DNA from 2 places in the Leifsonia sp. PARNA 1/14 genome. Region 2 is predicted to be linked to the other one. Evidence: predicted binding sites of a transcription regulator. Region 2 holds the regulator's gene; the other holds the start of a gene.
The links. The regulator LexA, encoded in region 2, represses DNA repair genes until DNA is damaged. The targets are predictions, from matches to a motif close to TCGAACANNTGTTCGA.

Region 1: uvrA (excinuclease ABC subunit UvrA) is a predicted target of LexA. The motif match lies at 1,743-1,758, and genes of this name have one in related genera.

What each region holds. Positions count from the first base shown of each region.
Region 1 is NZ_JBVQSP010000001.1:955,460-959,203, forward strand. Features, by position in the region: gene AC0HS0_RS04750 (DUF58 domain-containing protein) at 1-1,100, shown strand, start outside; gene AC0HS0_RS04755 (hypothetical protein) at 1,097-1,651, shown strand; gene uvrA (excinuclease ABC subunit UvrA) at 1,832-3,744, shown strand, end outside.
Region 2 is NZ_JBVQSP010000001.1:651,135-655,217, reverse strand. Features, by position in the region: gene AC0HS0_RS03305 (histidinol-phosphate transaminase) at 1-743, opposite strand, end outside; gene AC0HS0_RS03300 (LysM peptidoglycan-binding domain-containing protein) at 815-1,204, opposite strand; gene lexA (transcriptional repressor LexA) at 1,443-2,114, shown strand; gene AC0HS0_RS03290 (metallopeptidase family protein) at 2,131-2,481, opposite strand; gene metE (5-methyltetrahydropteroyltriglutamate--homocysteine S-methyltransferase) at 2,562-4,083, opposite strand, start outside.

The DNA of each region.
Region 1 (3,744 bases), 300 kb from region 2:
CCCGCGCGAGCGTCGTCATCGGCGGCGACGAAGCCGACGGCCGCGTGCTCGTCGACGCGGTGGCCGAGGCGGAGGCGCGCGTCGACGGCCTCCACCTCCGCATCCGCCGCTCCGACCGGGAGCCGGAGGACGTACTGGTGACCCCCGCGTCCGGTCGGCGGCTACTCTTCCGGGTCGCCGCGTCGCACTCCGGTCCGCAGCGGATCCTGTCCATCGCTGCCCGCGGGATCGGGCCGGACGCAGCGTGGGTCGGCGATCCCGGCAGCCCGGCGGTGGCCGAGCGCGTGATGCGCCCGAAGGCGCAGCGGGTGCGGAGCCTCCCGCTGCCCGCCCGGCTGCTCGGGCTGACGGGCGGGCACGTGTCGACCCGCCCGGGCGACGGAGGCGAGTTCCGCGACATCGACCGATTCAGGCCGGGCGATCGCCTGCGCCGGATCGACTGGAAGGCCACGGCGCGCCTGGCCCAGCGACCGGGGGAGTTGTATGTCCGGCGGACGACGGCGACCTCGGATGCCGCGATCCAACTCGTCGTGGACGCTCGGGACGACGTGCCCGGCGCCGTCGCCGGCTGGGCGGCACCGTACCCGCGCCCGGGGGCGACCTCCCTCGACCTGGCCAGGGAGGCCGCGGTCTCGCTGGCCGACGCCTACGCCGGCGCGTCGGACCGCGTCGGCTTCGACGACCTCTCCGACGCTCGCCGCGCGCTGCCGCCGCGTGCGGGGGCGCGCCACCTGAGCAGGGTGCTGCGCGCGGTCGAGCTGACCACGGCGCACGGTGCGGCGACGGAGCGGGCACGCGCGCCGCGGCTGGCGCAGGGTGCCGTCGTCTTCGTGATGTCGACGTTCCTCGACGACCAGGCGACCCGGCTGGCGCTCACCTGGCGGGCGGCCGGTCATCGCGTCGTCGTGGTCGACGTGCTCCCGCCGCGCAGTGTCGACGAGCTCGCCGCCCGCGAGCGGCTCGCGCTCCGCCTCGTCGACCTCGAGCGCGCCCTCCGGCTGGATCGCCTGCGTGCGGCGGGGGCCGAGCTGCTGGTCTGGTCGTCGCCGGACCGCGACGCGGTGCTGCGCCGCCTGGCGACCCCGCGGAGGCGACCATGAGTGCGGCGGGTGCGGGCAGGCCCGCCTCCGGACGCCCGGCTCCCGACCGCCCCGCTCCCGATCTCGGCCGCACCCTCCCATCGTGGTCGCTGCGGGTGGCGTTCGCGCTGGTCGCCGTGCCGCTCGCGGTGACCGCGGCGCCGAGCGGTCCGTGGCCGGCGCTGGCCGTCCTCCTGACCGGCGTCGCGGTCGTCGTCCCGCGGTGGCGGGTGGCCTGGGTGCTGATCGCGGTGGTGGCGTTCTCGACACTCCTGGAGCCGGGAACCCTGACCCCGCGACTGCTCGCGCTGATCGCGGCCGTACATGCCCTGCACCTGCTGGCGGCGTGGATGCTCGTCCTCCCGCCGTCCGCACGGTTCCAGCCCGCCGTGCTGCTGCCTTCGCTGCGCCGCTTCGGCCTGATCCAGCTGCCCGTGCAGGCCGCGGCGGTCGTGCTGCTGCTCGTTGCGAGGCCCGCGGCGGCGCCCTGGCTGGCGATGGTCTCCGGGGCGGCGATCGTGGCGCTCGTCGTGCTGCTGGCGGCGATCCTCCTCGCCCGGCCACGGGCCTGAGCGCGGGTGCCGACGACCGGCTCGCGATGAATGTCGGTGGTTTGGCGTACGCTCGCGCGTGTTCGCGAATCGTGTTGTCGAGGCGCTAGAATCGAACAAAGCTTCGAACCATCCCGTGGGGGCACTGCGCGCGTGCGCGGTGGGCGAACAGACACCGGGGCGACGGCGGAATAGCGGAGAATGGAACGAGTGAGCAGTCTGAGCATGAGCGGGGATACGGGTTTCGACGGCGTGAGCTTCAGTGACGACAGGGGTGGGGCGTCGGCGTTCGCCAAGCCGGGCAAGGTCGTGGGATCGCACCTGAGCGTGCGGGGTGCGCGCGTGCACAACCTGCACAACGTCGACCTCGAGATACCGCGCGACTCGATGGTGGTCTTCACCGGCCTGTCCGGGTCGGGCAAGTCTTCGCTCGCGTTCGACACGATCTTCGCCGAGGGGCAGCGCCGCTACGTGGAGTCGCTGTCCGCCTACGCGCGCCAGTTCCTCGGCCAGGTCGACCGTCCCGACGTCGATTTCATCGAGGGCCTGAGCCCCGCGGTCTCCATCGACCAGAAGTCGACCAACCGCAATCCGCGCTCGACCGTCGGCACGATCACCGAGATCTACGACTACATGCGACTCCTCTGGGCGCGCATCGGCGTACCGCACTGCCCGGTCTGCGGTGAGAAGATCCAGCGCCAGACGGTGCAGCAGATCGCCGATCAGCTCATGGAACTCGAGGCCGGCACCCGCTACATGGTGGTGAGCCCGGTCATCTCGCAGAAGAAGGGCGAGTTCGTCGACCTCTTCAAGGAGCTCGCGGCCGGCGGCTATTCGCGTGCCCTGGTCGACGGCCAGCAGGTGCAGCTGAGCGACCCGCCGACCCTCAAGAAGCAGTACAAGCATGACATCGCGGTCGTCGTCGACCGGCTCGTGGCCGGCCCCGACATCCTGAGCCGCCTCACCGACTCGCTCGAGACCGCGCTGCGGCTCACCGACGGCCTGGTGCAGGTCAATTTCGTCGACCGCGAGGGGCCGGAGGCCTGGCAGTCGTTCAGCGAGAAGCTGTCCTGTCCGAACGGTCACCCCATCCAGCTCACGGAGATCGAGCCGCGCACGTTCTCGTTCAACGCGCCGTTCGGCGCCTGCCCCGAGTGCTCGGGGCTCGGCACGCGCATGTCGGTCGACGAAGACCTGCTGCTCGGCGACGACGAGCTCAGCATCGCCGAGGGCGTGATCATCCCGTGGACGACGCAGGGCAAGGGCCTGTTCAACTACTACGAGAAGCTGCTCGACGGCCTCGCGCGCGACCTCGGCTTCTCGCTGAAGACGCCGTGGAAGAAGCTCCCGGCGAACGTCACAGAGGCCGTGCTGAACGGTGACAACTTCGAGGTCAAGGTGCGGTGGAAGAACCGTTACGGCCGCGAGATGTCCTACACGTCCGGGTTCGAGGGCGTGGTGCCCTACATCGAGCGCCAGTACGCCCAGGCCGAGACCGACACCCAGCGGGCCCGGTGGGCCGAATACCTGCGCGAAGTGCCGTGCCCGGTGTGCAAGGGCAAGCGCCTGAAGCCGGAGGTGCTCGCGGTGCTCGTGCACGGTGCGTCGATCGCCGACGCCTCCGAGCTCAGCCTCTCCGACGCTCGGGCGTTCATGGAGAAGCTGCACCTGACCGAGCGCGAGCAGAAGATCGGCGCGCAGGTGCTGCGCGAGATCAAGATCCGACTCGACTTCCTGATCCAGGTCGGCCTCAGCTACCTCGATCTGGCGCGTGCGGCCGCGACCCTGTCCGGAGGCGAGGCGCAGCGCATTCGCCTGGCCACCCAGATCGGCTCCGGGCTCACCGGCGTGCTGTACGTGCTCGACGAGCCGAGCATCGGCCTCCACCAGCGCGACAACCGCCGTCTCATCGACACACTCGTCGCACTGCGCGACCTGGGCAACACGCTGATCGTCGTCGAGCACGACGAAGACACGATCCGCACGGCCGACTGGATCGTCGACATCGGTCCGGGCGCGGGTGTCAACGGCGGTCACGTCGTGCACTCGGGCTCCTACGACGACCTGCTCGCGAACACCGACTCGCTCACCGGCGACTACCTCGCAGGCCGACG
Region 2 (4,083 bases):
ACCAGGCGGAGGGCGTCGACGACCGCGGGGTCGGCGGCGAGGTACCCGACGCGTGCGCCGGCGAACGCGAACGCCTTGCTCATCGTGCGCGAGATCAGCAGGCGCGGACGACCGGCGAGCAGCGCGAGGGCCGTCTGCTCCCCGTCGGGGAGGAACTCCGCGTAGGCCTCGTCGACGACCACGATGCCCGACGCGGCGTCGTAGACCGCCTCGATCGTCGCGAGGTCGAGCGGCGTGCCGGTCGGGTTGTTCGGCGAGCAGAGAATGACGATGTCGGGGTCGTGCTCGCGCACGGCCGCGGCCGCGCTCTGCGGCGAGAGCTCGAACTCCGCGTCGCGACCGGCCGCGATCCACGAGGTGCCGGTGCCCGAGGCGAGCAGCGGGTACATCGAGTAGGTCGGCGCGAAGCCGAGAAGGCTGCGGCCGGGACCGCCGAAGGCCTGGAGGATGTGCTGCAAGACCTCGTTCGACCCGTTGGCCGCCCAGATCTGCTCGGCGACGAGCCCGTGACCGAGGTAGCGGGCGAACGCCTGGCGCAGCTCGGTGAACTCCCGATCGGGATACCGGTTGACGCCCGTGACGGCGACGGCGACGCGGGCGACGATATCGGCTGCGACGTCGTCCGGAACCGGATGCGTGTTCTCGTTCACGTTCAACGCGACGGGCACGACCTTCTGGGGCGCACCGTAGGGGGTGCGACCGCGCAGGTCGTCACGGATCGGAAGATCGGAGAGAGAGGTCACGCTTTCAATGGTAGTCAGGGCCGAAGCGGTGCTTCACCGTATGACGACGGCACCGGAGGCCGCCGTCATCATCACTTGTCGTACTGGGTCGGAACAGCGAGCTGCTGGCCCGGCGTCACTACAGCCGACTCGAGACCGTTCAGCGAGACGAGGTCGGCGATGACGTCGCGCGGGTCGGCGTTGGGTGCCAGTCGCTCGGCGACCGACCAGAGCGAGTCGCCGGACTGCACCGTGACGTAGTGGAAGGTCACGTGCGCCTGCTCGCCCGTGGCTGCGGCGCCTCCGCCGTTGAGCGCGAAGACGAGAGCGCCGATCACGATCGGGAGGGTGACGAGCGCCATGAGAACGGCGCGCCCGCGACGCGTGAGGCGCAAGCGGACGCGCGGGGCGGCGGTAGTGCTCGCTGCGGCGCTCAGGGATCCGCTGTTCAGGGACGCGGTGCTCATGACTGCTGTGCTCATGATCGTGACCTCCTCGGGGCTTCGGTCGAAGCTCTGTTCCGAATATATCTTCGAATGTTCGAAATCGCAATCGGCGATCCGAAGGGAATTCCCGCATGAATATCGAGACACACTCGAACACATGTTTGTCGGGCCGCCGTATCGTGGATACAGTTTCGATTGTCTGGAGGAAAGACAACCAGGCACCACCGACATTCGGTTCCGACCGGGTGCGGGGGACGGTCACGAAGGGACGAGCGTGTCGAACGAGAACCAGGCTCCGCGCACGCGGCGCCGCAAGAACCTCAGCGAGAAGCAGCTCGCCATCCTCGACGTGATCCAGCGGTCGGTGAGCCAGCGCGGCTACCCGCCGAGCATGCGCGAGATCGGCGACGCCGTCGGCCTCTCCTCGCTCTCGTCCGTCACGCACCAGCTGAACCAGCTCGAGCTGAGCGGCTACCTGCGCCGCGACCCGAACCGCCCGCGGGCGCTGGAGATCCTGATCGACCTCCCCTCGGCCCCCGCCCCCGACTTCGAGAACCAGACGCCCGTCGGCGACGCCGCCATGGTCCCGCTCGTCGGACGTATCGCCGCCGGCGTCCCGATCACGGCGGAGCAGCAGGTCGAGGAGGTCTTCCCCCTCCCCCGGCAGCTGGTGGGCAACGGCGAGCTCTTCATGCTGAAGGTCATCGGGGAGTCGATGATCGATGCCGCCATCTGCGACGGCGACTGGGTCGTGGTCCGTTCCCAGAACACGGCGGAGAACGGCGACATCGTCGCGGCCATGCTCGACGAGGAGGCCACGGTGAAGGTGTTCCGGCAGCGCGACGGGCACACCTGGCTGCTCCCCCGCAACTCCAACTTCGAGCCGATTCTGGGCGACTACTCGCAGATCCTCGGCAAGGTCGTCGCGGTCCTCCGCGCGGTCTGAACCCGGCCGGCGCCGTTCACGCCCAGCCGAGCTCCTGGAGGCGGGCGTCGTCGAGGCCGAAGTAGTGGCCGATCTCGTGCACCAGTGTGACGCGCACCCGTTCGCGGAGCTGCTCGACCGTCTCGCAACCGGCCTCGAGGTTGTTGCGGAACAGCGTGATGCGGTCGGGCAGCTCGCCGAAACCGTAGACGCCGCGCCGGGTCAGCGGATGCCCGGTGTACAGCCCGTACAACCGCGGACGCGCCCCGGGCGGCTGGTCGGCGATCAGGATTGCAACATTCTCAAGCGGGCGCACCATGTCCTCCGGGAGCCCGTCGAACACCTCGTCGACCAGCCGGTCGAACTCGTCGTCCGCGATGCGCACCATGCGCTCATCATCGCCGACGGGACGACACTCGCGACGCCTCGTCCGCGCAGGGCGGAACGAGGCGACGCGAATCGCCGGGTTCAGGCCGTGACGCCCACTCGCTCCCGCACGTCACGGGTGGCCGTGAGGATGTTGCGGAGCGACGCCACCGTCTCGTCGTAGCCGCGCGTCTTCAGCCCGCAGTCCGGGTTCACCCAGAGCTGGCGCCCCGGGATCGCGCTGAGCGCGGTCTCCAGCAGCTCCGTCACCTCGGCGACGGACGGCACGCGCGGCGAGTGGATGTCGTAGACACCCGGGCCGATGCCGTGCTCGAAGCCCGAGCGCTGGATGTCGTGCACGACCTCCATGCGGCTGCGCGCCGCCTCGATGCTGGTCACGTCGGCGTCGAGGTTGCGGATCGCGTCGATCACCACGCCGAACTCGGAGTAGCAGAGGTGCGTGTGGATCTGCGTCGCGTCGGCGACCCCGGAGGTCGCGAGCCGGAACGAGCCGACCGACCACTCGAGGTAGGCGTGCTGGGCGGCGCGCTTGAGCGGCAGCAGCTCCCGCAGCGCCGGCTCGTCGACCTGCACGACGCGGATGCCCGCGGCCTCCAGGTCGGCGATCTCGTCGCGCAGCGCGAGCGCGACCTGCCGGGCGGTCTCGCCGAGCGGCTGGTCGTCGCGCACGAACGACCAGGCGAGGATCGTGACCGGACCGGTCAGCATGCCCTTGACGGGCTTGTCGGTCAGCGTCTGGGTGTACGTCGACCAGTCGACCGTGATCGGCTTCGGGCGCGAGACGTCGCCCCACAGGATCGACGGGCGCGTGCAGCGCGACCCGTACGACTGCACCCAGCCGTTCTGCGTCACGGCGAACCCGTCGAGGTTCTCGGCGAAGTACTGCACCATGTCGTTGCGCTCGGGCTCGCCGTGAACGATCACGTCGAGGCCGATCTCCTCCTGGAGGTCGACGACCCGCTTGATCTCCGCCTGCATGCGCGCGAGGTAGTCGGCCTCGGTGATGACACCCTTCGCGAACTGGGCTCGCGAGCGCCGGATGTCCGCGGTCTGCGGGAACGAGCCGATGGTGGTCGTCGGCAGGAACGGCAGCTGCAGCGCCTCGTCCTGCGCGGCCAGGCGGGCCGCGTAGTCGCCGCGGCGGAAGTCCGCGCGGGTGAGAGCCGCCTCGCGCGCCCGCACCGCCTCCACACGCACACCTGGTGCCGCGGCGCGGTCGGCGAGCGCGGCGGTGGCGGCGCTCAGCTCGCCCTGGATCTCCTCGTGCCCGTCCACGATCCCCCGCGCCAGCACCGCGACCTGGGCGACCTTCTGGTCGGCGAACGCCAGCCAGGACTTCAGGCGCGCGTCGAGCTCGGGCTCGTCGTCGACATCGTGCGGCACGTGCAGCAACGAGGTGGAGGTCGACACGGCGACGTCCGGGCTCAGCGACAGCAGGGCGGTCAGCTTTCCGAAGGCGGCCTCCAGGTCGCCTCGCCAGATGTTGTGGCCGTCGATCACACCGCCGACCAGCGTCTTGCCGGTCAGGGCGGAGGCGGTGACGGCGTCGAGCCCGGACGGGATGGTCCCGCGCACCAGGTCGAGCGAAATCGCCTCGACCGGC